DNA from 3 places in the Paenibacillus sp. FSL R5-0527 genome. Region 3 is predicted to be linked to each of the others. Evidence: a T-box and tRNA genes for the amino acid it is inferred to sense, from the RefSeq annotation. Region 3 holds a T-box; the other regions hold tRNA genes.
What was found. The T-box of region 3 lies ahead of NYE69_RS27790 (valine--tRNA ligase). A T-box ahead of a tRNA ligase gene usually reads a tRNA of that ligase, here a tRNA-Val.

Region 1: it has a tRNA-Val gene. The T-box ahead of NYE69_RS27790 (valine--tRNA ligase) is inferred to sense a tRNA for this amino acid. The anticodon was not compared.
Region 2: it has a tRNA-Val gene. The T-box ahead of NYE69_RS27790 (valine--tRNA ligase) is inferred to sense a tRNA for this amino acid. The anticodon was not compared.

What each region holds. Positions count from the first base shown of each region.
Region 1 is NZ_JBBOYI010000001.1:6,816,316-6,825,869, forward strand. It holds gene NYE69_RS30720 (ABC transporter permease) at 1-170, opposite strand, end outside; gene NYE69_RS30725 (ABC transporter permease) at 170-1,138, opposite strand; gene NYE69_RS30730 (ABC transporter substrate-binding protein) at 1,154-2,794, opposite strand; tRNA gene NYE69_RS30735 (tRNA-Leu) at 3,257-3,336, opposite strand; tRNA gene NYE69_RS30740 (tRNA-Leu) at 3,358-3,443, opposite strand; tRNA gene NYE69_RS30745 (tRNA-Cys) at 3,456-3,529, opposite strand; tRNA gene NYE69_RS30750 (tRNA-Gly) at 3,541-3,615, opposite strand; tRNA gene NYE69_RS30755 (tRNA-Gln) at 3,623-3,697, opposite strand; tRNA gene NYE69_RS30760 (tRNA-His) at 3,713-3,788, opposite strand; tRNA gene NYE69_RS30765 (tRNA-Trp) at 3,811-3,884, opposite strand; tRNA gene NYE69_RS30770 (tRNA-Tyr) at 3,897-3,982, opposite strand; tRNA gene NYE69_RS30775 (tRNA-Thr) at 3,986-4,061, opposite strand; tRNA gene NYE69_RS30780 (tRNA-Phe) at 4,082-4,157, opposite strand; tRNA gene NYE69_RS30785 (tRNA-Asp) at 4,175-4,251, opposite strand; tRNA gene NYE69_RS30790 (tRNA-Met) at 4,324-4,397, opposite strand; tRNA gene NYE69_RS30795 (tRNA-Val) at 4,414-4,489, opposite strand; tRNA gene NYE69_RS30800 (tRNA-Glu) at 4,721-4,795, opposite strand; tRNA gene NYE69_RS30805 (tRNA-Ser) at 4,806-4,897, opposite strand; tRNA gene NYE69_RS30810 (tRNA-Asn) at 4,970-5,042, opposite strand; rRNA gene NYE69_RS30815 (23S ribosomal RNA) at 5,137-8,067, opposite strand; tRNA gene NYE69_RS30820 (tRNA-Ala) at 8,277-8,352, opposite strand; tRNA gene NYE69_RS30825 (tRNA-Ile) at 8,453-8,529, opposite strand; rRNA gene rrf (5S ribosomal RNA) at 8,567-8,683, opposite strand; rRNA gene NYE69_RS30835 (16S ribosomal RNA) at 8,787-9,554, opposite strand, start outside.
Region 2 is NZ_JBBOYI010000001.1:6,975,969-6,985,522, reverse strand. It holds gene gerD (spore germination lipoprotein GerD) at 1-174, opposite strand, end outside; gene NYE69_RS31565 (KinB-signaling pathway activation protein) at 315-899, shown strand; gene pdaB (polysaccharide deacetylase family sporulation protein PdaB) at 974-1,783, opposite strand; gene NYE69_RS31555 (stage II sporulation protein M) at 1,903-2,520, shown strand; gene NYE69_RS31550 (hypothetical protein) at 2,674-2,904, shown strand; rRNA gene NYE69_RS31545 (16S ribosomal RNA) at 3,200-4,753, shown strand; rRNA gene NYE69_RS31540 (23S ribosomal RNA) at 5,059-7,989, shown strand; rRNA gene rrf (5S ribosomal RNA) at 8,071-8,187, shown strand; tRNA gene NYE69_RS31530 (tRNA-Asn) at 8,193-8,268, shown strand; tRNA gene NYE69_RS31525 (tRNA-Thr) at 8,272-8,344, shown strand; tRNA gene NYE69_RS31520 (tRNA-Glu) at 8,355-8,426, shown strand; tRNA gene NYE69_RS31515 (tRNA-Val) at 8,556-8,631, shown strand; tRNA gene NYE69_RS31510 (tRNA-Gln) at 8,639-8,713, shown strand; tRNA gene NYE69_RS31505 (tRNA-Lys) at 8,724-8,799, shown strand; tRNA gene NYE69_RS31500 (tRNA-Leu) at 8,834-8,917, shown strand; tRNA gene NYE69_RS31495 (tRNA-Gly) at 8,924-8,998, shown strand; tRNA gene NYE69_RS31490 (tRNA-Arg) at 9,005-9,081, shown strand; tRNA gene NYE69_RS31485 (tRNA-Pro) at 9,127-9,203, shown strand; tRNA gene NYE69_RS31480 (tRNA-Gly) at 9,223-9,296, shown strand.
Region 3 is NZ_JBBOYI010000001.1:6,211,696-6,221,249, reverse strand. It holds gene NYE69_RS27805 (ABC transporter permease) at 1-454, shown strand, start outside; gene NYE69_RS27800 (ABC transporter permease) at 473-1,585, shown strand; gene NYE69_RS27795 (LysM peptidoglycan-binding domain-containing protein) at 1,748-3,226, shown strand; T-box leader at 3,312-3,582, shown strand; gene NYE69_RS27790 (valine--tRNA ligase) at 3,748-6,420, shown strand; gene NYE69_RS27785 (bifunctional folylpolyglutamate synthase/dihydrofolate synthase) at 6,656-8,035, shown strand; gene murC (UDP-N-acetylmuramate--L-alanine ligase) at 8,095-9,417, shown strand.

The sequences.
Region 1 (9,554 bases), 600 kb from region 3:
AACAGGTGACTGATACTTGGAGCCCGGTTTTTGCCCCCTGCGCCCAAACGAAGATTGTCGTCGCTCAGCAAAAAGCTGAGCAGCAGCAGCACAAACAGAAAACCAATCGAGGCAACGAGCATCCGGATCATTTTTTTGCGAGCATTAAATCCTTCTTGTACGGACTGCATTACCGCGCCTCCTTCGTTCGGGGATCGATTACATTGTTCAGTACATCGGCGATCAGGTTTCCGGCAAAAACGAACAAGGAACTGATCAGAATGATGCCCACCATCAGCGGAAGATCGCCCTTCAACCCCGCCGTCGTTAAGGTGCTGCCGAGTCCGGGATAAGCGAATACCTGCTCGGCAAGCATGGAACCTCCAAACAGCTCGCCAAAATACGCAAACTGAAGCGAAATCGCCGGAAGAATGGAGTTGCGGAAGCCGTGGTTTTTGAAGATTTGCCACCCGCTCTCTCCCCTGGCCCTGGCAAACACGACGTATTCCGAATTCAGGATGTCGATCATTTTCTCACGCGTGTGCATGGCGACATTGGCTACCCCCAAAATGCTTAAGGTTACCGCCGGTAAAACAAAGTGATGCAGCCGGTCGATGAACCGCACCTCGCTCTCCATAACTCCCGCCGGTACAGCCAGACCAACGGGAAACCAATGCAGCCAAACCGCAAAAACGATCATCAGGATGAGACCCATCCAGAAAATCGGCGTCGACACCAGCGTGTAGCTGTACCATTTGATCGCTCTGTCAATCATCTTCCCGCGATTCATGGCGGCCATGCTGCCCAGTGCATATCCGATCACTCCGGACAGTACCCACGCCGTTCCCATCAACGCCAGCGAGGTTAAAAAGCGGCTTTGAATAATATCGATGACCGGGCTGCGATACAGCAAAGAAGTGCCGAAATTGCCTTGCAATAACGCCCCCGCCCAGGAAAAATACTTCTCTACCGGACTTTGGTCGACGCCCCAATAAGCTTTGAACTTCTCGATTTGCTCCGGCGATGCCGAGCTGTCTCCGCCGATATAAGCATTCACGGGATCGATCGGCGAAAGTTGGACGAGGGAGAAGGTCAACATGGATAATCCAATCAGCAGGGTTACTACGCGAATGCAACGAATCGATATACTTCTGATCAAGCGAATCCCCCTTCTTTACATATGATCATCGGCAGCGGACTGGTTCCCCCATGTCCATTCGGTAATATTGCCGAACAACGCCCATTCATGACCATGCGAGTGAACCGGCTGTTTGCCGAGATCCAGCTTTTCATCGGCCAGATACAAGTGGTCTACGCGAACCAGCCAAACGATCGGGGCGTCTCCGATTCCGCTGAAACCTGTCTGTCCGTCCCATTGCGCCAGCTTCCAGTATTTATTGGCCTCCTCCTGCGTGGTTGCCGTAAGCGCATGATCCAGATATTCATCAACTTTGGCATTGCGATAGTTGGACATATTGTTGTAACCCGTGTCGATAACCTTGGAGGAATTCATCGTATACAACTGGTGAGGATGATGCCTTCCGCCTCCCCATGCTGCCGCGGCGGTTTTGCCTTTGACGTAAATTTCATCCCAGGTCGCGCCGATCAGATTGATCTTGATGCCAAATTCCTTGGCCTGGTCGGCAACGGCCAGCGAAAGGTCGGTGCGAAGCTGATCGCTGGAGCTGTAGTACATGTCGAACTCCGCCTTCAGGTCGTCTTTTTCCACAATGCCATCCTGATCGGCATCCGCCCAGCCTCCGCGGGCCAAAATTTGCTTCGCCGCTTCAATATCTCCGTCTTCTACAACCGTCTCTTCGTTAAACCAAGGCATATTATCGCACAGGCAGTATGCTTTTTGACCGTACCCGCCCAGCGCCACATCCAGCAGTTTCTGGCGGTCCAGCCCGATGTTCAGCGCCTGGCGGATAGCCAGATCGGAGGTCACATCATTCCCGACTTCCACTTCTTTGTCATTCGTTTTTCCCTTGCCGCCGCTTGGTACGGTGGGCAGCATGATTCCCCGGGAATCGATGCTTTCGAATGTGCGAAGCGTCATCCCTGGAACTTGTTGTTCCGCAAAGGTTGGCGGGACATAGACCATGTCCGCTTGCCCGGCTTTCGCCGCGGCCAGGGCGGCGTCCTCTTCCAGCAGCAGAAACGTCAATTTTTTGAATTGCGGCTCCTTCCCGTACCAATACGGGTTATACTCCATAATGATCTGCTGGCCGTCATTATATTGGACGACCTTATAGGGTCCCGAACCGATCGGATTGTTGGAATATTGATCGTTATAGTGAGCCTTGGGAACAATCCCGATTTCGGTGAGTTGGCTAACAAAGGTGGAACGGGGCTCGTTCAGATGAATGAGGATGGTATTCCCGTCCGCTATTTCGATCGACTTGACGAAAGACAAATCAAACTTTATACCGTCTTCCTTGAGCATTTCATATGTAAACTTGACATCCTCGGCCGTTACAGGTTCGCCACTGGAAAATTTCACGTCTTCACGGAGAGGAAAGGTCCACGTTAATCCATCCGCGCTGACGGAATAGGATTTGGCCAGATCTCCGATGAAGTTCAGATCGGAATCAATGGTTAGCAGCGAACTGTGAGTCAGGCGAATCTGGGCGTGCGTTCCCCAGCCCTTCTTCGGGTCGAACATCCCGATATCCACTTTTCCTACCGCTAAAACCAATTCCTCCTTGACCGTAAAATCTTTGGGGTCCGCGGACGCGTTTTCATGCCCGGTTGTTCCGGAATTGCAAGCGGTAACGAGCAATAACATAACCAATAAGTACGTTAGGGCTGGCAATGCCTTTCTCCCCAATAACTTTCTTACCAATATTCGCATATCTACCTCCATCGATAAATTTTTTAGGCCGGCATGGTCAAAGACACAAAAATTCCGGCCGCCCTTCTTTAATAGTAATAATTACGATTAATGACTTAATTGTAATTATAACGATTATTGGTGTCAATCATTATTTCTTGTCATACCGTTCCACAAACCTCGGTAAAACATAGCTCCCACGCAGATTTTTCGCCCGTAACCACAAAATGAATAGCACCCCAACCTTATTTGGTTTGAGGTGCTATTCACGGCTTTTTATCTCAAAATTCATTATAATAAGCAAAAGCACGTACACAGATTCAGGTAATAAAATCATAAATCACTCTGAGTCTTCCCCAACTTCGCCTTCCCTTCTTTTTCATCATACAAAAAAAGCTCTTAAGATAGGAGCATCCTCCTCTTAAGAGCTGATCATTTTGAATATGCCGGTGAGAGGACTCGAACCTCCACGGTTTCCCTCACGATTTTGAGTCGCGCGCGTCTGCCAATTCCGCCACACCGGCAAATATAAAATATATACAAAGTGCGGAAGACCAGACTTGAACTGGTACGGTAGTCACCTACCGCAGGATTTTAAGTCCTGTGCGTCTGCCGATTCCGCCACTCCCGCAAGTAAAAATAATGGAGGCGCCACCCAGATTCGAACTGGGGATAAAGCTTTTGCAGAGCTGTGCCTTACCACTTGGCTATGGCGCCAAAGATAAAAATGGAGCGGACGACGGGAATCGAACCCGCGACCCTCGCCTTGGCAAGGCGATGCTCTACCGCTGAGCCACGTCCGCTTATAAATGGCTGGGGATATAGGATTCGAACCTATGCATGACGGAGTCAAAGTCCGTTGCCTTACCGCTTGGCTAATCCCCAATAAAGTTGAAAATATGGGGCGATCGATGGGGATCGAACCCACGAATGCCGGAGCCACAATCCGGTGCGTTAACCACTTCGCCACGACCGCCATATTATTCAAGTTTCAAAACTGGCAGGGGCAGCAGGAATTGAACCCACACTAACGGTTTTGGAGACCGCTGTTCTACCTTTAAACTATGCCCCTATTAGATAAAACTGGTGGAGGCTGATGGATTCGAACCACCGAACTCGTCAGAGAACAGATTTACAGTCTGCTGCGTTTGGCCACTTCGCTAAGCCTCCACGTGGTGCCGGCGAGAGGACTTGAACCCCCAACCTACTGATTACAAGTCAGTTGCTCTACCAATTGAGCTACACCGGCTTTTAATTTTCGTTTTTTAATGGTGGCTCGGGACGGAATCGAACCGCCGACACGAGGATTTTCAGTCCTCTGCTCTACCGACTGAGCTACCGAGCCTTGCAATTAGATATAAATGGCGGAGCCGACGGGATTCGAACCCGCGGTCTCCTGCGTGACAGGCAGGCATGTTAGGCCTCTACACCACGGCTCCACACTGATAATTGCGAACTCCACAAACCGATCCGAGCAAGCCTAAGCTTTTCATCACTAATTTTGGAGTTAATTGCGGGGGCAGGATTTGAACCTGCGGCCTTCGGGTTATGAGCCCGACGAGCTACCGGGCTGCTCCACCCCGCGTCGTTAAAATACAATATGGTGGAGGCTGAGGGGATCGAACCCCCGACCCTCTGCTTGTAAGGCAGATGCTCTCCCAGCTGAGCTAAGCCTCCATGGAAAAGACAAATCTTATTGTACCAGATAACATAGCAACAAATCAAGTACTTCTGTAAATAAAGCTCTTCTCGGGGGATTCTTAACCCCAATTGAAACATATTAAGAAAGCAATGACCCGTAGGGGATACTCTCGCTTCGCTTGAGACTGCGAAGTATTCCTATCGAAGCCTATGCTCCGACGAACCCCTAATAGGGTTTCTCACCCCTGCTTGAAGCTATTAAGAAAGTGGTGACCCGTAGGGGATTCGAACCCCTGTTACCTCCGTGAAAGGGAGGTGTCTTAACCCCTTGACCAACGGGCCATATGATTAATGGCGGAGAGAGAGGGATTCGAACCCTCGAGACGCTTGTGACGCCTACACGATTTCCAATCGTGCTCCTTCGGCCAACTCGGACACCTCTCCACGTGTTTTGGGGTCCCCAGAAAGTAATCGGTATAAGCTTAGAAGCAAACCCACACTTTCTGGGGACTATGACTCCCCGAACAGGACTCGAACCTGTGACAACTCGATTAACAGTCGAGTGCTCTACCGACTGAGCTATCAGGGAACATTAATTAAATTTTCAAGGTGTTAATCCTTGAAAACTGGATACGAAACAAATTTGCTGTTTTAGTTCCCCTACTCCATTTCGGGGTATTTGTTTGGATAAGCCCTCGACCGATTAGTACCTGTCAGCTCCATGCATTGCTGCACTTCCACCTCAGGCCTATCAACCTCGTCGTCTTCAAGGGGTCTTACTAATTGGGAAATCTCATCTTGAGGGGGGCTTCACGCTTAGATGCTTTCAGCGCTTATCCCGTCCGCACTTAGCTACCCAGCTGTGCTCCTGGCGGAACAACTGGTACACCAGCGGTGCGTCCATCCCGGTCCTCTCGTACTAAGGACAGCTCCTCTCAAATTTCCTGCGCCCACGACAGATAGGGACCGAACTGTCTCACGACGTTCTGAACCCAGCTCGCGTACCGCTTTAATGGGCGAACAGCCCAACCCTTGGGACCTACTTCAGCCCCAGGATGCGATGAGCCGACATCGAGGTGCCAAACCTCCCCGTCGATGTGGACTCTTGGGGGAGATAAGCCTGTTATCCCCAGGGTAGCTTTTATCCGTTGAGCGATGGCCCTTCCATGCGGTACCACCGGATCACTAAGCCCGACTTTCGTCCCTGCTCGACTTGTCAGTCTCGCAGTCAAGCTCCCTTTTGCCTTTGCACTCTACGAATGATTTCCAACCATTCTGAGGGAACCTTGGGGCGCCTCCGTTACTCTTTAGGAGGCGACCGCCCCAGTCAAACTGCCCGCCTGACACGGTCCCCGTACCGGCTTACGGTACTGGGTTAGAACTCCGATACGATCAGGGTGGTATCCCAACGTCGCCTCCATGGAAGCTTGCGCTCCCACTTCCTAGGCTCCCACCTATCCTGTACAAATCGTATCAAAGTCCAATATCAAGCTGCAGTAAAGCTCCATGGGGTCTTTCCGTCTTGTCGCGGGTAACCTGCATCTTCACAGGTATTAAAATTTCACCGGATCTCTCGTTGAGACAGCGCCCAAGTCGTTACGCCATTCGTGCGGGTCAGAATTTACCTGACAAGGAATTTCGCTACCTTAGGACCGTTATAGTTACGGCCGCCGTTTACTGGGGCTTCGGTTCACAGCTTCGGGTTTAACCCCTAACCGCTCCCCTTAACCTTCCAGCACCGGGCAGGCGTCAGCCCGTATACTTCGCCTTGCGGCTTCGCACAGACCTGTGTTTTTGCTAAACAGTCGCTTGGGCCTTTTCACTGCGGCCCCCTCGAGCTATTCACTCTACCGGGGCACCCCTTCTCCCGAAGTTACGGGGTCATTTTGCCGAGTTCCTTAACGAGAGTTCTTCCGCGCGCCTTAGAATTCTCTTCTCGCCTACCTGTGTCGGTTTGCGGTACGGGCACCTTCTCCTGGCTAGAGGCTTTTCTCGGCAGTGTGAGATCATGACCTTCGGTACTGTAAATTTTCCCTCCCCATCACAGCCCAGCCTTACGGTGTGCGGATTTGCCTACACACCAGCCTCACTGCTTGGACGGGGCATTCCATCGCCCCGCGTCACTACCCTCCTGCGTCACCCCATCGCTCGTAGCGGATTATGGTGGTACAGGAATTTCAACCTGTTGTCCTTCGACTACGCCTTTCGGCCTCGCCTTAGGTCCCGACTTACCCTGAGCGGACGAACCTTCCTCAGGAACCCTTAGGCTTTCGGCGGATCAGATTCTCACTGATCTTTTCGTTACTCATACCGGCATTCTCACTTGTATGAAGTCCAGCGCTCCTTACGGTACACCTTCAACCTACATACAACGCTCCCCTACCCCTGATCTTACGATCAAGCCATAGCTTCGGTGGTGTGTTTAGCCCCGTTACATTTTCGGCGCAGAGTCACTCGACCAGTGAGCTATTACGCACTCTTTAAATGGTGGCTGCTTCTAAGCCAACATCCTGGTTGTCTGTGCAACTCCACATCCTTTCCCACTTAACACACACTTGGGGACCTTAGCTGATGGTCTGGGCTGTTTCCCTTTTGACAATGGATCTTAGCACTCACTGTCTGACTCCCGGTGAATCAGTCTATGGCATTCGGAGTTTGACTGAGCTTGGTAACCCTTGCGGGCCCCGCACCCAATCAGTGCTCTACCTCCACGACTGTCACACCGAGGCTAGCCCTAAAGCTATTTCGGGGAGAACCAGCTATCTCCGAGTTCGATTGGAATTTCTCCGCTACCCCCACCTCATCCCCGCACTTTTCAACGTACGTGGGTTCGGGCCTCCAGTGCGTGTTACCGCACCTTCACCCTGGACAGGGGTAGATCACACGGTTTCGGGTCTACGCCTACAAACTAAATTCGCCCTATTCAGACTCGCTTTCGCTGCGGCTCCGGCTTCTCGCCTTAACCTTGCTTGCAAACGTAACTCGCCGGTTCATTCTACAAAAGGCACGCCATCACCCATATAGAGGGCTCTGACTTCTTGTAAGCACACGGTTTCAGGTTCTGTTTCACTCCCCTTCCGGGGTGCTTTTCACCTTTCCCTCACGGTACTGCTTCACTATCGGTCGCTAGGGAGTATTTAGCCTTACCAGATGGTCCTGGCAGATTCATACGGGGTTTCACGTGCCCCGCACTACTCGGGATCCGTCTCGGAGGGCGGAGACTTTCGATTACAGGGCTTTTACCTTCTCTGGCCGGCCTTTCCAGACCTGTTCGTCTAACCTCCGCCTTTGTAACTCCATGTGAGACGTCCCACAACCCCGAAGAGCAAGCTCTTCGGTTTAGGCTAATCCGCGTTCGCTCGCCGCTACTGACGGAATCACTATTGTTTTCTCTTCCTCAGGGTACTTAGATGTTTCAGTTCCCCTGGTATGCCTCTTCACCACCTATGGATTCAGTGATGAGTGACTAGGTATTACCCCAGCCGGGTTTCCCCATTCGGACATCCCCGGATCGATGCTTGCTTACAGCTCCCCGAGGCAGTTTCGTTGTTCGCCACGTCCTTCTTCGGCTCCTAGCGCCTAGGCATCCTCCGTGTGCTCTTAGTAGCTTAACCATGATTTTTCCCGAAGGAAAAACATCAAACCACTAATATCTTCACTTGTTTTGACACAAGTTCAGCTAAAAGGATTGTTCTAAAACGCAAATTTCGTTTCGTTATCCAGTTTTCAAGGATCAAGTTTCTTCGCCATTTTACCGGCGGAAGAATATCTTATCATCTCCTGCCTCACCGTTCAACCGGTAAGTGTTGGAAACAATAAAGTATGGTGGAGCCAAGGAGGATCGAACTCCTGACCTCCTGCTTGCAAGGCAGGCGCTCTCCCAGCTGAGCTATGGCCCCATAGATTTATCCCAAAAATTAACGTCATGCTGTGAAGGCGATTCCGAATGAATTATCGGCGACTTCTACCAAAAAACACGCAGCACATGTTATGGGATTATGGTGGGCCCTAGTGGACTCGAACCACCGACCTCACCCTTATCAGGGGTGCGCTCTAACCAACTGAGCTAAGGGCCCATAACAATATTTATTTATGCACCCAAAAATGGGCTGCGCTTGGCGACGTCCTACTCTCCCAGGACCCTTCGGTCCAAGTACCATCGGCGCTGGAGGGCTTAACGGTCGTGTTCGGGATGGGTACGCGTGGAACCCCTCCGCCATCATCACCAAACGCATGAGAGTTTGAACTCTCAAAACTGACCAACGAGTGAGTAAGTTTGCTAACCTGAGTTAGCTATTTGAATGCTTCCATCGCAGGAAGCGATTCTCCATAGAAAGGAGGTGATCCAGCCGCACCTTCCGATACGGCTACCTTGTTACGACTTCACCCCAATCATCTACCCCACCTTCGGCGGCTGGCCCCTTGCGGTTACCTCACCGACTTCGGGTGTTGTAAACTCTCGTGGTGTGACGGGCGGTGTGTACAAGACCCGGGAACGTATTCACCGCGGCATGCTGATCCGCGATTACTAGCAATTCCGACTTCATGCAGGCGAGTTGCAGCCTGCAATCCGAACTGAGACCGGCTTTTCTAGGATTCGCTCCAGATCGCTCCTTCGCTTCCCGTTGTACCGGCCATTGTAGTACGTGTGTAGCCCAGGTCATAAGGGGCATGATGATTTGACGTCATCCCCACCTTCCTCCGGTTTGTCACCGGCAGTCACTCTAGAGTGCCCACCATTACATGCTGGCAACTAAAGTCAAGGGTTGCGCTCGTTGCGGGACTTAACCCAACATCTCACGACACGAGCTGACGACAACCATGCACCACCTGTCTCCTCTGTCCCGAAGGAAAGCCATATCTCTACAGCGGTCAGAGGGATGTCAAGACCTGGTAAGGTTCTTCGCGTTGCTTCGAATTAAACCACATACTCCACTGCTTGTGCGGGTCCCCGTCAATTCCTTTGAGTTTCAGCCTTGCGGCCGTACTCCCCAGGCGGAGTGCTTAATGTGTTTACTTCGGCACCAAGGGTATCGAAACCCCTAACACCTAGCACTCATCGTTTACGGCGTGGACTACCAGGGTATCTAATCCTGTTTGC
Region 2 (9,554 bases), 760 kb from region 3:
GATCGCTTTTTTGCCTTCATCCGTTTTCAGGATATCGATCACCATCGATTTCGTTTCTTTATACCCTCCACCCTGGGAAGAAGAGGAGGAGCTTTGTTCAGAACCGCAGGCCGCCAGCGGAAGAGCAAATGTACATAAAAAGCATAAAAACCAACGGGTACCCCGCAATTTCATGGTTCCCTTCCTCCTTATCATCATTACTGCTGGTTTTAGTATGCAGCGACAAAATGGAATTATCCCAATGAAAAGGCTGAAAAGAATGGTTTTTTGCCGGGATCGTTGGTAAAATATTTCGATAGTGGGGGTGTAAGGGCTTGAACCTGAAAAAATGGCTTTATCTGTTCTCGACTTCTATAGGCGTAGGCGCGGCCGTATCGCTGATCGTCGGCTTGCTGATTCAGTGGACCGGCACCGTAAAATATAACGGCGCAGCCGATGTTTTGGTGAATATTGGCATCTTGCTGGGCGTTGGAATTATGGTCAGCGTCTACTCGCAAATGGGATTTTTTGCTTACTTGATGATCAATTACATGGGGACCGGCGTATTTTCCAGAAAATCGTGGCAGTATGTACAGCTCGTGCTTACGGCGCTGGCGCTGCTGGAGCTCCTGTTTTTCCGGACATTCGTCGGCGGAGACAAACGTGGGATATCCGACATCGTCCTCGGCGTCATCATACTTGCGGTGGCCATCGTAACCGCCTACTTCAAGGCCAAATTCACGAACGGAACGGCCTGGATTCCGACCTTGTTTTTCATGGTGGCGGTTACGATCGTGGAAACCGTCGGCGTGCTGAAAATCGGGGTCGCCGAGGCGACGGCCTGGATCGTTGCTCCCCTCATCGCCTGCAACGCATATCAAATCCTGATTTTGCATAAAGTTCTGAAGTCGGAGCGTTAAGGATAGGATATACATAAAAAGGCCCAGCGATTCACTGGGCTTTTTTTATTCACTTCGCTGATCGCTTGCCGGGTTCATAAACCCGCGGCGAAGTCCAGTTGCTCCTGCAGCCAGGCTTGATCGCGCACCTCGTTGCCCTGCACGTTCGCTTCCTGGAGCAGATCGGTGACCGTGACGAATTCGTAGCCTTTTTTTCGCAGCTCGTCGATGATGATCGGCAGCGCTTCATGCGTTTGCTTCACCGAATCGCTGGCATGAAGGAGGACGATGTCTCCCGGATGGGCTTTGTTTACGACGCGATCGGCGATCGTCCGGACGCCTTTGTTCATCCAATCCTGGGAATCCGTATCCCATTGGATGACTTGGTAACCTTGGCTGGCCGCGATTTTCAGCACTCTTTTATCAAAATCGCCGTTTGGCAGTCTGAGCAGCTTCGGCGGTTGTCCGGTTACCTCGGTAAGAACGGCGTGGGCGGACGAAATTTGCTGCGCTATCTCTTCATCGGTGAGCCCGCTGTAGTTGACATGCTTATACCCGTGACTGCCGATTTCGTACCCCTGCTGCTGAATCGCTTTTACGAGTTCGGGGTGGGTTTTGCTCCAGGGGGCGGAAAGGAAAAAGGTGGCTTTTTGCACGTTTTTATCCTTCAGCACTTTGAGGATCGGTTCGGCGCGTTTGTCTCCCCAACTGATATCGAAGGTCAGGGCGATGACTTTTTTGTTCGTGGAGACACTATAAATGGCTGAAGGCGCGCTTTCTTCGGAAAACACGGTAACTTGGCCACGTTCCACGTAAATGACGCCGGCGGCAAACAGGGCCGCAGCGAAAACAAAGAAAAATCGTTTGATTTTCTTCCCGTTCAGGACATAGAAGAAATTGTTCATTAGCAATTTAGCCCCTCTCGTCATCAGAATGAAATGATCAGAACTGATCCGCTTGTACCAATGTATGCTTTTCCCACTGCATTATGACGCCCTTGTCCCTGAAATTTAAGGAGGTTGCCATGTTTTCCTTTAAAAGATTTGTGACGGATTTGAAGCTTTACCGCAAGGCGATGCTGGTTTCCCTTTTGATTTTTGCCGCAGGAGTCGCCTTGGGAGCCGCCAACGCCGATACGCTTACGCGGTTGATCCTGTCGGACTTGGAGAAATTAGGAGAATACAGCCGGCAGCTATCGCAAACGGAGACGCCTGAGCTGCATTTCTTCACGTTTATTTTCTTGAACAATGCCTTAAAAAGCGTTGCCATCATGGTTTTGGGCGGGCTTTTGGGAATAATGCCGGGCGTGTTTCTGCTGATGAACGGGGTGGCGCTCGGGTATGTGGTGGCGGCGGCCGGCAGCCGAGGGGAACATGTCCTGGATTTGATTGTACGCGGACTGCTTCCTCACGGTATTATTGAAATTCCGGCGATTCTGATCGCCTCCGGGTTTGGTTTGCAATTCGGTTATTTGGTCATCAAAAGTTTGGGCGAGCTGGGCGCTAGAGATCCGGGGGAAAGAACGGTCGATTGGCGGGGGTTTTTTAAAACATTCTTCCGCGGGGCTTGCTGGGTTGTCTTGCTTTTGGTCGTTGCGGCCGTTATTGAAAGTACGCTGACTTTTTATTTGGTTCGATCTTGATAGACTTAACTGTTGGCTTATGAATTTGCTCCTTGCATTCATAATTTTCCCAAAATGTGTGCATAACATTAAAGCACAACTGGCGAGTCCAGGTGAACAATGCATCCCCTAATTCTGCATTTGAATCTAAGACCAAAGAGGAGTTGTTCTGTCATGCTGGGAATGTTATTCAGCGAGAAAGAATGCAAGGAACTTGACTATGTGCTGCGAAAAGAGCTGGATGAAATGCTGCTCGATATGAGCGACCATCGGCTTGATCAGGACATTCGGAACGCGATCGCCAATCGGTATAAAACGATATTCAGAATGTACGCCCGCTTTGCGCCTTCCAAGGAGCTTTCCAAATATGCCCGCCGGGCCCGTTTTCCGCAAGTGAAACAATAAGCGCAAATGGGTGTTGACGATTGGGCCCGGATTATGTTAAATTAGCATTCGTCCGTTATTGAAGGGATAATGTTGCAGCGATGCAGGTTTGAGCGGTTGGGTTAAAGTGGAAATAAAAAAATTCAAAAAAACTCTTGCAAAAACCTAGAACACTGTGATATATTATAAAAGTCGCCGCTGAAACAACGGCGATGAACGAAAAGCGAAGTTGATCTTTGAAAACTGAACAACGAGTGAGTATAAATGAGAATTAAAATTCTCGTCAGTTTTTCTAAATGAGCAAGTCAAACAACCTTTATTGGAGAGTTTGATCCTGGCTCAGGACGAACGCTGGCGGCGTGCCTAATACATGCAAGTCGAGCGGACCTGAAGGAGTGCTTGCACTCCTGATGGTTAGCGGCGGACGGGTGAGTAACACGTAGGCAACCTGCCCGTAAGACCGGGATAACTACCGGAAACGGTAGCTAATACCGGATAATCAAGTCTCTCGCATGGGAGGCTTGGGAAAGGCGGAGCAATCTGTCACTTACGGATGGGCCTGCGGCGCATTAGCTAGTTGGTGGGGTAACGGCTCACCAAGGCGACGATGCGTAGCCGACCTGAGAGGGTGAACGGCCACACTGGGACTGAGACACGGCCCAGACTCCTACGGGAGGCAGCAGTAGGGAATCTTCCGCAATGGACGAAAGTCTGACGGAGCAACGCCGCGTGAGTGATGAAGGTTTTCGGATCGTAAAGCTCTGTTGCCAGGGAAGAACGTCTTCTGGAGTAACTGCCAGGAGAGTGACGGTACCTGAGAAGAAAGCCCCGGCTAACTACGTGCCAGCAGCCGCGGTAATACGTAGGGGGCAAGCGTTGTCCGGAATTATTGGGCGTAAAGCGCGCGCAGGCGGCTGTTTAAGTCTGGTGTTTAATCCTGGGGCTCAACCCCGGGTCGCACTGGAAACTGGACGGCTTGAGTGCAGAAGAGGAGAGTGGAATTCCACGTGTAGCGGTGAAATGCGTAGAGATGTGGAGGAACACCAGTGGCGAAGGCGACTCTCTGGGCTGTAACTGACGCTGAGGCGCGAAAGCGTGGGGAGCAAACAGGATTAGATACCCTGGTAGTCCACGCCGTAAACGATGAGTGCTAGGTGTTAGGGGTTTCGATACCCTTGGTGCCGAAGTAAACACATTAAGCACTCCGCCTGGGGAGTACGGCCGCAAGGCTGAAACTCAAAGGAATTGACGGGGACCCGCACAAGCAGTGGAGTATGTGGTTTAATTCGAAGCAACGCGAAGAACCTTACCAGGTCTTGACATCCCTCTGACCGCTGTAGAGATATGGCTTTCCTTCGGGACAGAGGAGACAGGTGGTGCATGGTTGTCGTCAGCTCGTGTCGTGAGATGTTGGGTTAAGTCCCGCAACGAGCGCAACCCTTGACTTTAGTTGCCAGCATGTAATGGTGGGCACTCTAGAGTGACTGCCGGTGACAAACCGGAGGAAGGTGGGGATGACGTCAAATCATCATGCCCCTTATGACCTGGGCTACACACGTACTACAATGGCCGGTACAACGGGAAGCGAAGGAGCGATCTGGAGCGAATCCTAGAAAAGCCGGTCTCAGTTCGGATTGCAGGCTGCAACTCGCCTGCATGAAGTCGGAATTGCTAGTAATCGCGGATCAGCATGCCGCGGTGAATACGTTCCCGGGTCTTGTACACACCGCCCGTCACACCACGAGAGTTTACAACACCCGAAGTCGGTGAGGTAACCGCAAGGGGCCAGCCGCCGAAGGTGGGGTAGATGATTGGGGTGAAGTCGTAACAAGGTAGCCGTATCGGAAGGTGCGGCTGGATCACCTCCTTTCTATGGAGAATCGCTTCCTGCGATGGAAGCATTCAAATAGCTAACTCGGGTTAGCGAACTTACTCACTCGTTGGTCAGTTTTGAGAGTTCAACTCTCAAGCTTATCTTCCCAACACTTGCCGGTTGAACGGTGAGGCAGGAGATGATAAGATATTCTTCCGCCGGTAAAATGGCGAAGAAACTTGATCCTTGAAAACTGGATAACGAAACGAAATTTGCGTTTTAGAACAATCCTTTTAGCTGAACTTGTGTCAAAACAAGTGAAGATATTAGTGGTTTGATGTTTTTCCTTCGGGAAAAATCATGGTTAAGCTACTAAGAGCACACGGAGGATGCCTAGGCGCTAGGAGCCGAAGAAGGACGTGGCGAACAACGAAACTGCCTCGGGGAGCTGTAAGCAAGCATCGATCCGGGGATGTCCGAATGGGGAAACCCGGCTGGGGTAATACCTAGTCACTCATCACTGAATCCATAGGTGGTGAAGAGGCATACCAGGGGAACTGAAACATCTAAGTACCCTGAGGAAGAGAAAACAATAGTGATTCCGTCAGTAGCGGCGAGCGAACGCGGATTAGCCTAAACCGAAGAGCTTGCTCTTCGGGGTTGTGGGACGTCTCACATGGAGTTACAAAGGCGGAGGTTAGACGAACAGGTCTGGAAAGGCCGGCCAGAGAAGGTAAAAGCCCTGTAATCGAAAGTCTCTGCCCTCCGAGACGGATCCCGAGTAGTGCGGGGCACGTGAAACCCCGTATGAATCTGCCAGGACCATCTGGTAAGGCTAAATACTCCCTAGCGACCGATAGTGAAGCAGTACCGTGAGGGAAAGGTGAAAAGCACCCCGGAAGGGGAGTGAAACAGAACCTGAAACCGTGTGCTTACAAGAAGTCAGAGCCCTCTATATGGGTGATGGCGTGCCTTTTGTAGAATGAACCGGCGAGTTACGTTTGCAAGCAAGGTTAAGGCGAGAAGCCGGAGCCGCAGCGAAAGCGAGTCTGAATAGGGCGAATTTAGTTTGTAGGCGTAGACCCGAAACCGTGTGATCTACCCCTGTCCAGGGTGAAGGTGCGGTAACACGCACTGGAGGCCCGAACCCACGTACGTTGAAAAGTGCGGGGATGAGGTGGGGGTAGCGGAGAAATTCCAATCGAACTCGGAGATAGCTGGTTCTCCCCGAAATAGCTTTAGGGCTAGCCTCGGTGTGACAGTCGTGGAGGTAGAGCACTGATTGGGTGCGGGGCCCGCAAGGGTTACCAAGCTCAGTCAAACTCCGAATGCCATAGACTGATTCACCGGGAGTCAGACAGTGAGTGCTAAGATCCATTGTCAAAAGGGAAACAGCCCAGACCATCAGCTAAGGTCCCCAAGTGTGTGTTAAGTGGGAAAGGATGTGGAGTTGCACAGACAACCAGGATGTTGGCTTAGAAGCAGCCACCATTTAAAGAGTGCGTAATAGCTCACTGGTCGAGTGACTCTGCGCCGAAAATGTAACGGGGCTAAACACACCACCGAAGCTATGGCTTGATCGTAAGATCAGGGGTAGGGGAGCGTTGTATGTAGGTTGAAGGTGTACCGTAAGGAGCGCTGGACTTCATACAAGTGAGAATGCCGGTATGAGTAACGAAAAGATCAGTGAGAATCTGATCCGCCGAAAGCCTAAGGGTTCCTGAGGAAGGTTCGTCCGCTCAGGGTAAGTCGGGACCTAAGGCGAGGCCGAAAGGCGTAGTCGAAGGACAACAGGCTCTAATTCCTGTACCACCATAATCCGCTACGAGCGATGGGGTGACGCAGGAGGGTAGTGACGCGGGGCGATGGAATGCCCCGTCCAAGCAGTGAGGCTGGTGTGTAGGCAAATCCGCACACCGTAAGGCTGGGCTGTGATGGGGAGGGAAAATTTACAGTACCGAAGGTCATGATCTCACACTGCCGAGAAAAGCCTCTAGCCAGGAGAAGGTGCCCGTACCGCAAACCGACACAGGTAGGCGAGAAGAGAATTCTAAGGCGCGCGGAAGAACTCTCGTTAAGGAACTCGGCAAAATGACCCCGTAACTTCGGGAGAAGGGGTGCCCCGGTAGAGTGAATAGCTCGAGGGGGCCGCAGTGAAAAGGCCCAAGCGACTGTTTAGCAAAAACACAGGTCTGTGCGAAGCCGCAAGGCGAAGTATACGGGCTGACGCCTGCCCGGTGCTGGAAGGTTAAGGGGAGCGGTTAGGGGTTAAACCCGAAGCTGTGAACCGAAGCCCCAGTAAACGGCGGCCGTAACTATAACGGTCCTAAGGTAGCGAAATTCCTTGTCAGGTAAATTCTGACCCGCACGAATGGCGTAACGACTTGGGCGCTGTCTCAACGAGAGATCCGGTGAAATTTTAATACCTGTGAAGATGCAGGTTACCCGCGACAAGACGGAAAGACCCCATGGAGCTTTACTGCAGCTTGATATTGGACTTTGATACGATTTGTACAGGATAGGTGGGAGCCTAGGAAGTGGGAGCGCAAGCTTCCATGGAGGCGACGTTGGGATACCACCCTGATCGTATCGGAGTTCTAACCCAGTACCGTAAGCCGGTACGGGGACCGTGTCAGGCGGGCAGTTTGACTGGGGCGGTCGCCTCCTAAAGAGTAACGGAGGCGCCCCAAGGTTCCCTCAGAATGGTTGGAAATCATTCGCAGAGTGCAAAGGCAAAAGGGAGCTTGACTGCGAGACTGACAAGTCGAGCAGGGACGAAAGTCGGGCTTAGTGATCCGGTGGTACCGCATGGAAGGGCCATCGCTCAACGGATAAAAGCTACCCTGGGGATAACAGGCTTATCTCCCCCAAGAGTCCACATCGACGGGGAGGTTTGGCACCTCGATGTCGGCTCATCGCATCCTGGGGCTGAAGTAGGTCCCAAGGGTTGGGCTGTTCGCCCATTAAAGCGGTACGCGAGCTGGGTTCAGAACGTCGTGAGACAGTTCGGTCCCTATCTGTCGTGGGCGCAGGAAATTTGAGAGGAGCTGTCCTTAGTACGAGAGGACCGGGATGGACGCACCGCTGGTGTACCAGTTGTTCCGCCAGGAGCACAGCTGGGTAGCTAAGTGCGGACGGGATAAGCGCTGAAAGCATCTAAGCGTGAAGCCCCCCTCAAGATGAGATTTCCCAATTAGTAAGACCCCTTGAAGACGACGAGGTTGATAGGCCTGAGGTGGAAGTGCAGCAATGCATGGAGCTGACAGGTACTAATCGGTCGAGGGCTTATCCAAACAAATACCCCGAAATGGAGTAGGGGAACTAAAACAGCAAATTTGTTTCGTATCCAGTTTTCAAGGATTAACCTTGAATCGTTTGGTGGCGATGGCGGAGGGGTTCCACGCGTACCCATCCCGAACACGACCGTTAAGCCCTCCAGCGCCGATGGTACTTGGACCGAAGGGTCCTGGGAGAGTAGGACGCCGCCAAGCAATGTTCCCTGATAGCTCAGTCGGTAGAGCACTCGACTGTTAATCGAGTTGTCACAGGTTCGAGTCCTGTTCGGGGAGCCATTTGCTCTCATAGCTCAGTAGGTAGAGTGCATCCATGGTAAGGATGAGGTCACCGGTTCGATCCCGGTTGAGAGCTTTTTACATAAGGCCCGTTGGTCAAGGGGTTAAGACACCTCCCTTTCACGGAGGTAACAGGGGTTCGAATCCCCTACGGGTCATTGCTTCCTTCATTACCTCAAAGTAGGGTGAGAAACCCTTATAGGGGTTCGACGGAGCATGAGCTTCGTTAGGAATACTTCGCAGTCTCTCGCGAAGCGAGAGTATCCCCTACGGGTCACCATACATACGGAGGCTTAGCTCAGCTGGGAGAGCATCTGCCTTACAAGCAGAGGGTCGGGGGTTCGATCCCCTCAGCCTTCACCATTGTTAATGGGGATTAGCCAAGCGGTAAGGCAACGGACTTTGACTCCGTCATGCATAGGTTCGAATCCTATATCCCCAGCCATTTTGGGTATGAGCCATTAGCTCAGTTGGTAGAGCACCTGACTTTTAATCAGGGTGTCGAAGGTTCGAGTCCTTCATGGCTCACCAGTTTCCTCAAGTTAACGAGGGAAATGATGATTACGCGCGTGTGGCGGAATTGGCAGACGCACTAGACTTAGGATCTAGCGTCTTTGACGTGGGGGTTCAAGTCCCTCCACGCGCACCAGATTATGCGGACGTGGCTCAGCGGTAGAGCATCGCCTTGCCAAGGCGAGGGTCGCGGGTTCGATTCCCGTCGTCCGCTCCATAATTTGCGCCCTTAGCTCAGCTGGATAGAGCGTTAGACTACGAATCTAAAGGTCAGGAGTTCGAATCTCTTAGGGCGCGCCATTTTAACAAAATAAATGTTTGGCATAAAGATTGGCCAACATATCTCGGGACGTAGCTCAGCTTGGTAGAGCACCTGGTTTGGGACCAGGGGGTCGCATGTTCGAATCGTGTCGTCCCGACCATTAAAGTTTTGGGTGTTATGCGGGTGTAGTTCAATGGTAGAACTCCAGCCTTCCAAGCTGGTAGCGTGGGTTCGATTCCCATCACCCGCTCCATATATAACAGCAACATCATCGGAAGATGATGTTTTTTGTTATAGATATCGGAATAATCATTTTGAAAGTTGGCCTCATGATAACTGTAGCTTATTGAACAAAAAATTTATTTATATTCTTGTATTTTATTGCTTTACCGTGTTAAGGTAAGTAATGGTTGCTTAAACGGGACGTCGCAACGCACTGTCTTGGTCCCCGGCTGCGGGTGGAAAGTTCTTCCTTTAGAGGATTGCGCTGTAGTGAGTGTATTAGCCCTAT
Region 3 (9,554 bases):
TTTGCAGACGATCATCAGCGTCCTGTTCGTATTGGGGATTATGAGTGTTACGCTGTCTTTTCCAGCTACCCGAATGTCCCCCATTTTGTGGTTTTGGATTGCCCTGTTGTTCCTGTTCGGCGGAGCGGTCGGCAGTATGCTCGGGGTGTGGTTGCGCAAGTCGATGCCGATCATCACTCTGTCCGCCGTGATTGGAATTTTTCTCTATTTGGTTTGCGGCAATGAATCCTCCATTCGCGGGTTCGCTTACGGCGGACCGGTCGAATGGTTGTGGCGATTATCGAGCCGGATTCCGGTCTCCGATGTGGTGGAAAATATGCGGAGTACCTTTCTTGCATCTGCGGCAGCGTATGAGTTTAAGGGTTTGCTGTTCATGCTCGCGCTCACGGCGCTGTTCGTTTTCATGGCGGTGTTCCGGTTAAAGAGAAACTTGTCTTATTCTCAAGGACAGTAGGAGAGGCGGCTTAGAAAAATGAAAACTTCTTTATATGCGGCAGTCGGAATGTTTGTACGTAATTTGAAGATTTTAAGCAGGCAGAAACAGCTAATCATCGCTCCTATACTACTGCCGCTGATTTTAATGTACCTGACGGCGGTTATTATGGGAGCGGGGGGCGATCAGTGGCCTGTAGGGCTAGTCGATGAGGCCAATAACGCGGAATCGAAGTCCCTTGTGCGGAGCATTGAGCAAAGTCATTCCAATATAACGAAGTATTACAATGTGGTGGAGAGGGATTTGGAGAAAGCGAGAGCCAAAGTCAGAGAAGGACGCCTGCAACTGCTGATACGGATCCCTTCCGACTACGCGAAATCAAAAGACGTTTATATTGAGACGTTTAACATCAATAGCGATATGATGAAAAATGTACGGCTGCGATTGGAGCACAGTATTTTGGATGAGTTGGCTTTAAACGGCGGTCTCAGAGTAGTGCCGAAACTGATCACGGAAAAACCGCATGATGTTTGGAGAGTATCTTACATCGCCGGAAGCTGCCTGCTGCTTTCTCTCTTTATGGGGGCGACGATAACGGCGGGCAATCTGCATGCTTTTGAAAACGAGAACAGAACGAAGAAGGAAATCCTTCTGACCCCGCAGCCGTTATGGTTGGCTGGTCTGGGGAATGTAGCTGCGGCCGTAACCACCGCCGTTATCTGTTCGATCCCTTCCTTGTTGCTTGCGGTTTTCGCCTTTAAAATGAAAATATACACCTCGCCGCTGCTTCAGGTTTATCTGATGATGATTCCGGTGATGATCGCTTGCGCTTGCGCCGGGCTATGGTTGGCTCATGTTTTGAAAAATTACCGGGTGCTGCAACCGACCGTCATCGTGTTGTCGATCGCAACCTTTTTCGGAACCGGAGGATTTATCGGCGTCAGCGTGCTTCCGGAAGCATCTCAAACGTTTGCCCGGTACTGGATTGTCTCGCGGGTGTTTCAATGGTTTAATCCCGTGCTTCATAACTTCAAGGCAGGATTCACGGCGGAACAGGCGGTTAGCATAACGGCCGTAGCCGCAATCGGGCTGGCCTTGATTCCCGTACTCTATAGGTTAACAGGCAAAAAGAGTTTTTCGGGCGGTCAGTGAGGGGCAGTACACGCTAATGAATGCGGCCAGGAGCAGAAACCGCGGGTAGCAAAAAGCTGGCATGCACTCTTTTTCGAAGGCATATAGATAAAACGAGGATGATTTGGATCATGACATATGCATGCTGAATCATGTTTGGATATGCTGAAAGGAGGTAGCGTTTTGGCTGATCAATCCTATGGTCTTCGTTTCGATATTTACGAGCGCGTTCATTTATCGGAAGATGTGATCGGCATTGAAGAGCTGGAGGAAATTGAACTTTTCCCGAAAATTCAGGTCATTCCCGGACAGGACTATGCTTCATTAAGAGGTCATTTGCTACTGGCCGGTTTGTATCGGGGGGGAGGAGAGACCCGCAGCCTGGAGCATTGGATCCCCGTAGAAATTACGATTCCGCTCAGCCGGGTGAACCGGTTGGAGGATATCACGGTGGAAATTGAAAACTTCGATGTGGATCTGCTTAGCGCGCGCAGCTTGAACATTACCGGCGTCTTGTCGCTCAAGGGCGTCGAGACATCTTCGCTGGCGGTGGAAGCCGATAGCTGGAAGGATCGGGAATTTACGACCGCACACGTCGTTCCGGGCGTTAGTCCCGAGGAGGAGGCGGGCGGCCTCTCTTTTGCGGAGCAAGAAGAGATCCGTTTCGAACCCGAAGTCCCGAAACTTACGGAATGGCAGGCGTTTCCGGAGGAAGCGCTGAAAGAGAAGCGGAGCCCGGACGAGCCGAAACCGAAGCCGGCCCCCGAGCCAGAGCCGGAGCCGACCTCTCTATGGTTGGAGGAGGAAAGCGCAGAACCGTCTGCCGGGCCGTGGACGGACAAGGAATACGCCCTCCCGGTTCAAGGCATACTGCAGCAAACGGAGTTTGAGCAGTTTAATGACGCATGGTTCAAACAGGAAATGCTCCCCTTTATCGAGCCGGAATCCGCGGACCGTTTGAGCGAACCGGCGAAACCCGAAGCCGCCCCCGTCCAAGCCGCCGAAAAAGAACCGGTGAAAAGCGAAGCCGCAAAAATCGACGCCGCCAAAAAGGAAGCGAAAAAAGAACCGCTGCATTTCGAAGCGCCGGAAAACGAGCCGGCAAACGTAGCGGCAAGCGAGGCGGAACCGCAAGAAGCTGCCTTTCCTTCGTTCTCCGAAGCCGTAGAGGAAAAAGCTGCGGCCGGGCCGGATAAAGCCGCAGCCGAGGCCGTCCAGGAACCGGAAAACGTGTTGTCGGAAAGTCTGGCGCAGGCCGAAGCGGAAAATTCTTTGCTGCAGCACCAGGAGGAGAAAAAAGAACTGAAGATCGCGCTAGGCAGCAAAAAAAGCACCGAAGAAAAAGAAAGCGAGCCTTTTGGCCTCAAGAAACTGATTTCTTCGCGGCCGCAGAACGATCTGCAGTCGCAAGCGGCGTATTCCCCGGCGGCGTCTGACGAGGCGGAGATTGGCGATGGCGAGGAGCTCTTGTGGAAAAATCTTTTTGTTCACGGAGGCGAGGAACAAACCCCGTTCCGCAAGGTCAAGCTGGTGATCGTACAGCGGGAAGAAACGCTGGATGACATCGCTGAGCGCTATCACCTGAGCTCCCGCGAACTGCAGTTGTACAATCGCCTGTCCGAAAACCACTTGGCCGAAGGGCAAATTTTGTACATTCCGTAGGCGTTTGATCCGTTATGCAGGGCTAAATATTGACTCCCGCGGGTTTCCAAGTTATGATAATATAGATTCAAGCAAAATGATTGCGTCAACGACTTGGAATGGGAAGAGTAGGGCAGTGAACCCTTCAGAGAGCGGAACCCACACGCTGAAAGATTCCGCAGGATGTTAGCTGGCCGAAGTCGCCCGGGAGTCGTCCGTTTGAGCGGAGATAGCCGTTAGAACGGACCGGTAGCAGCCGTTATCTGCTTGAGTGTCGCGGAGTCAACTTTTTTGCCGGATCAATGGGGCCGGCGAAGGAAGGTTGAATGCCGCGAAACAAAGGTGGTACCGCGAAAGTAAAGCCTTTCGTCCTTTGAGACGAAAGGCTTTTTTTGTTTTTTGCGGCGAAGGTCCGAAGAAAGCGAGGTCCCGCCGCAAAGGGCGCTTTGCAGGAAGCTGCCGGGAATACTCGCGGTCTCATGGGACGCGGATTATCTTCGGCAAGCGAAGGCGATGCTTATTTGTAACGGAGGTTGAATGGTATGACGGAAAACCAAGGTCAACAAAGTCAAACGGAAATGCCAACGACGTACGACCCGAAATCGGCCGAACAGAAGTGGTACCGTTATTGGATGGAGGGGGGCTTTTTCAAAGCCGGCCAGCGTCAGGACGCGCAGCCGTACACGATCGTAATCCCGCCGCCAAACGTGACCGGCATGCTGCATATCGGCCATGCGCTGGATTTCACGCTGCAGGATATTTTGATCCGGACAAAACGGATGCAGGGTTATGACGCATTATGGCTGCCGGGATCGGACCATGCGGGGATCGCCACGCAAACGAAAGTGGAGCAAAAACTACGCGAGCAAGGCGTCAGCCGTTACGATTTGGGGCGCGAGAAGTTCCTGGAACGCGTCTGGGAATGGAAGGACCAATACGCCGCCACGATCCACGAGCAATGGGCGAAAATGGGCTTTTCGCTTGACTATTCGCGCGAGCGCTTTACACTGGACGAGGGGCTTTCCCAAGCAGTTCGCGAAGTGTTCGTGAAGCTGTACGAAAAAGGCTTGATCTACCGCGGCAAATATATCATCAACTGGGATCCGGCCGCGCGCACCGCGCTGTCCGACATCGAGGTTGAATATAAAGAAGTTAACGGACACCTATATCACCTGCAGTATCCGCTCAGCGACGGCAGCGGCTTCATCACCGTAGCGACTACGCGTCCGGAGACGATGCTCGGCGATACGGCCGTAGCGGTCCATCCGGAGGACGAACGGTACCGGCAGCTGGTCGGCAAAACGCTGCGCCTGCCGATCGTCGGCCGGGAAATCCCGATTATCGCGGATGAATATGTCGAGAAGGAGTTCGGCAGCGGCGCGGTTAAAATTACACCGGCGCATGACCCGAACGACTTCGAGGTAGGTCTCCGCCATAATCTGCCGCAAATAAGCGTCATGGACGAAAGCGGCACGATGAATGGGGAAGCCGGCAAATACCAGGGGCTGGACCGCAGCGAATGCCGCAAGCAAATCGTTAAGGACTTGCAGGAACTCGGCGTTCTCGTCAAAATCGAGGATCACGTGCATCAGGTCGGACACAGCGAACGTACGGGCGCGGTGGTCGAGCCGTATTTGTCGACGCAGTGGTTCGTGAAAATGAAACCTCTCGCGGAAGCGGCCATCGCCGCGCAAAAATCCGGGAAAGGCGTCAATTTCGTACCGGACCGCTTCGAAAAAATTTATTTGCACTGGATCGAAAACGTACGCGACTGGTGTATTTCCCGTCAGCTGTGGTGGGGGCACCGGATTCCGGCCTGGTACTGCGAGGCGACGGGCGAGATGGTCGTGGCCCGCAGCGAGGAGGAAGCCCGCGCCAAACTTGGCCGCGACGATCTGAAGCAGGACGAGGACGTGCTCGACACGTGGTTCAGCTCGGCCTTGTGGCCGTTTTCGACGCTGGGCTGGCCGGACGAATCCAGCGAGGACCTGAAGCGGTATTTCCCGACCGATGTGCTTGTGACCGGATACGACATCATCTATTTCTGGGTAGCGCGGATGATTTTTACGTCGCTCGAATTTAAAGGCGAAATTCCGTTTAAGGACGTGCTTATTCACGGGCTCGTGCGCGACAGCGAAGGGCGGAAAATGTCCAAATCGCTGGGCAACGGCGTCGATCCGCTCGAAGTGATCGAGAAATACGGCGCGGATGCGATGCGCTACATGATTTCGACAAGCAGCACGCCGGGGCAGGATTTGCGCTTCCGTTGGGAACGCGTCGAACAGGCGCGCAATTTCGCGAACAAAATCTGGAACGCCTCCCGGTTCGCTTTGATGAATCTGGACGGCGTGGCTTACGAAGATATCGATATCAGCGGAGAATTGGCGACGGCCGATCGCTGGATTTTGCACCGTTTCAACGAGACGGCCAAAGAGATTACCCGTTTGATCGATGCATACGAGTTCGGGGAAACCGGACGCCTGCTGTATAATTTTATTTGGGACGATCTTTGCGACTGGTACATCGAATTCGCCAAGCTGTCCCTTTACGGCGAAGATGCCGCGGCTAAGCGGAAAACGCAAGGCGTGCTGGCCTTTGTGCTGGATCGTACGCTGCGGATGATCCATCCGTTCATGCCGTTTATTTCCGAGGAAATATGGCAGCATTTGCCGCATAAAGGCGAGACGATTACGCTGGCTGCATGGCCTGAGTACGATCCGGCTCTGGAAGCTCCGGACGCCGTTCAAGAAATGAATCTGCTGATCGACATCATTCGCGCCGTGCGCAATATCCGCGCCGAAGTGAACGTGCCGATGAGCAAAAAGATCGAACTTGTGGTTAAGCCCGGCAGTTCCGAAACGCTCGAAGTGATCGCCCGCAACGAACATTATATCCGCCGGTTCTGCAACACTTCGGAATACGAAGCGTCCTTGACCGCGGCCGTACCCGGCAAGGCGATGACCGCCGTCGTGACCGGAGCAGACCTGTATTTGCCGCTGTCCGGGCTGATTGATATTCAGCAGGAAATCGAACGTTTGAACAAAGAGCTCGATCACCTGAACAAGGAAGTGGAACGGGTGGAGAAGAAGCTCGCCAACGAAGGGTTCGTATCCAAAGCGCCGGCAAAAGTCATCGAAGAGGAACGCGCCAAAATGGCCGATTATGCCGAAAAACGCGATAAGGTGCTGGCCCGGATCGAGGAACTGAAGGGCTAGGGCTATATAAGTTGAACTAATGAAATGTGAAGGTTAGGCAAGAGTGTGAAATGATTCTAGAAACGGCAGTGGTCGCCTTTGTGACCAGATTTCTACTATGTATGAATCTACTTAATCATAGAAATCTGGGGCGGGCAGCGATCGTAAGAACATTTCACACGGCTGCCCTGATCCGTACAATCAATAGTTCGTTCAGCTTATATAGGCAAACTAATTCAAAATGAAGGTGAAGACCATGGGGGATCTTACAGACGAAGATATACGGCCGCTTGCGCTGGGCAGCTATGAAGAAGCGGTCGACTGGATAAACGGGCTGATTCCGTTCGGAATCCGCCCGGGACTGGAACGCATCGAGCTGATGATGGAGCGTTTGGGAAATCCCGAGCGGAGACTGAAATTTATACATGTCGCCGGGACAAACGGCAAAGGTTCGTCCTGCGCTTTTCTCACCCGGACGCTGCGCGAATGCGGATACCATGTCGGGACGTTTACGTCCCCTTATATCACGAAATTTACGAACCGTTTTCAATATGACGAAGCGGATATTCCCGAAGAGACGCTCCTTGAGCTGGCGCGCCGGGTGTTGCCGCTCGTGCGGGAAATTGCCGAAACCGAGCTCGGCTCGCCGACGATGTTTGAGGTCAGCACGGCCATTGCGATCCTTTATTTCGCCGAGGTCTGTTATCCTGATGTCGTGGTATGGGAGACCGGCCTTGGGGGAAGGATGGATGTTACCAATATCGTCACGCCGATTGTTTCGCTGATTACGAATATCGGTTATGATCATATGGACGTGCTTGGCGATACCATCGAGCAGATCGCCCGCGAGAAGGCGGGCATCATCAAACCCGGGGTTCCGGTGGTAAGCTGCGTGGAGCAGCCGGAAGCGATTGCCGTGCTGAGGGAAACGGCCCTTGGCAAGCGGGCGAATCTATATTTGCTTGGCGAACAGTTCAAGTTTGAGCGTCTGGATGTCGAGGCGGCTGCGCAAACCGTGCGTTTCTGCGGCCCATTTCGCGAGCTGGACATCGCCATCGGCATGCAGGGGGAGCATCAATGCAAAAATGCGGCCGGGGTGATGATGGTCCTCGAAGTGCTGCGGCAGTACCTGGCCTTCATTTTGGAAGACGAGCCGCTGTTGGACGGCTTTCGCACCGCTTTTTGGGCGGGACGTCTTGAGCTGGTAAAGGAAGAGCCGCGCATCGTGCTGGATGGAGCCCATAATCCGGAAGGCGCGGAGGCGCTGGCGAAAAGCCTTCCGGAAGTTTACCGCTACCGCAAGCTGCATATGATGATGGGGATGTTAGCCAACAAGCATCATCTCGGCTACTTCAAGCATATATTACCAATAGTGGATACGCTTATTCTGACCGAGCCCGATTTTCGCCGAAAAATGGATGCCGACGCGTTAAATGAGCTCGTGACCGAACTTAAGGGATCGGAAGCGAAAGCGGAGTTGGAAATCATCGTGGAACGTGACTGGAAAAAGGCCCTTTCGCTTTTGGAGTCACGGACGGAACGGGAGGATCTTGGGGTAGTGACGGGCACGTTGTATTTGATTTCGGACGTGCGGGCGGCCCTTTTGCATCAAACCGATTCTGAAAAAGGCTGGTGACCATTTTGTTAAATACTACGGAACAACATGTACATTTTATCGGCATCGGCGGCTATGGTATGAGCGCCATTGCCCGCGTCATGCTGGAAATGGGCTATACCGTCACCGGATCGGATGTCGCAGCCCAGGAGTTAACGGAGAAGCTCGCCGCCAAAGGAGCGAAAATCTATATCGGCCATACGGCCGAGCAGGTGCACGGAGCAGACCTGGTCGTCTACTCGACGGCGCTGCCGCAGGACAACGTGGAGCGGGTCGAAGCGCAGGAGCAGGGAATCCCGATCCTGCATCGCTCGCAAATGCTCGCCCGGCTGCTGAATGAACGGAGCGGGATCGCGGTTGCCGGGACGCACGGCAAAACGACGACCTCGTCGATGATTGCGCTGGTGATGGAGAGTTGCGGGGCGGACCCCACTTACATTATCGGCGGCGAACTGATGGATGTCGGTACGAACGCCAAAGCGGGGCAGGGCAAGTTCGTCGTCGCCGAAGCGGACGAGAGCGATGGCTCCTTCCTGCAGTATCATCCTTGGATTGGCGTTGTGACCAACATTGAGGCCGACCATTTGGAAAATTACGGCGGCGATTTCGGCCGTCTTAAGGAAGCATATGTTCAATTTCTGAACCAGATCAAACCGGGAGGCAGGGCGGTCGTTTGCGGCGATGACCGGAATGTGCAGGAGCTGATGCCAAGCCTTTCGTGCGGCATGATCACTTACGGCATCGAAACGGACTGCGATTATTCGGCCCATGACATTGAGCTGGGCGATCGCTGTGTCACGTTCAAGATGAGACGCGGCAGCGAGGAGTTGGGCACGGTCGAATTGTCCGTTCCTGGCCGGCATAATGCGTATAATGCGATGGCTACAATCATCGTCTGCCTGGAAGCGGGGATTCCGTTCGCGGATATTACCGAGGCGCTGCAGAAATTCCATGGGGCGAAGCGGCGTTTTCAGGTGCTGGGGGAAATGGACGGCATCCTCATCATCGACGATTACGCCCACCATCCAACGGAGATTCAGGCCACGATCGCGGCGGCCAAAGCGACGGGCAAACGGATTATCGCCGTCTTTCAGCCGCAGCGCTATACGCGGACCTTCTTCCTGCTCGATGCGTTCAGCCGGGCGTTTGGCGACGCGGATGAAGTGATCATCACCGACATCTACTCCCCGGCCGGGGAGAAGCAGATTGAAGGGGTGCATTCCGCGAAGCTGGTGGAATTGATCAAGGAGAACAGCAACTCCGGTGCCCGCTACCTGCCGACGAAGCAGGACGTGCTTGAGGATCTGCAGGGCCGGCTGCAACCCGGCGATCTGGTGCTCACGATGGGCGCCGGGGATATTTATAAGGTTGGCTACGAGCTGGCCAAAGGATTGTCCAGCTAACGGCCAAGCTGGGCCAAGCGGAACATCATGCAATACCGTAAAACACTAGAAGTGCTCCCTTAGGGGAGCATTTTTACATTATGGAATTGCTGGAATGAGCTTACTGGAACGATCGACCGTCGGCCATCAAAATAGCG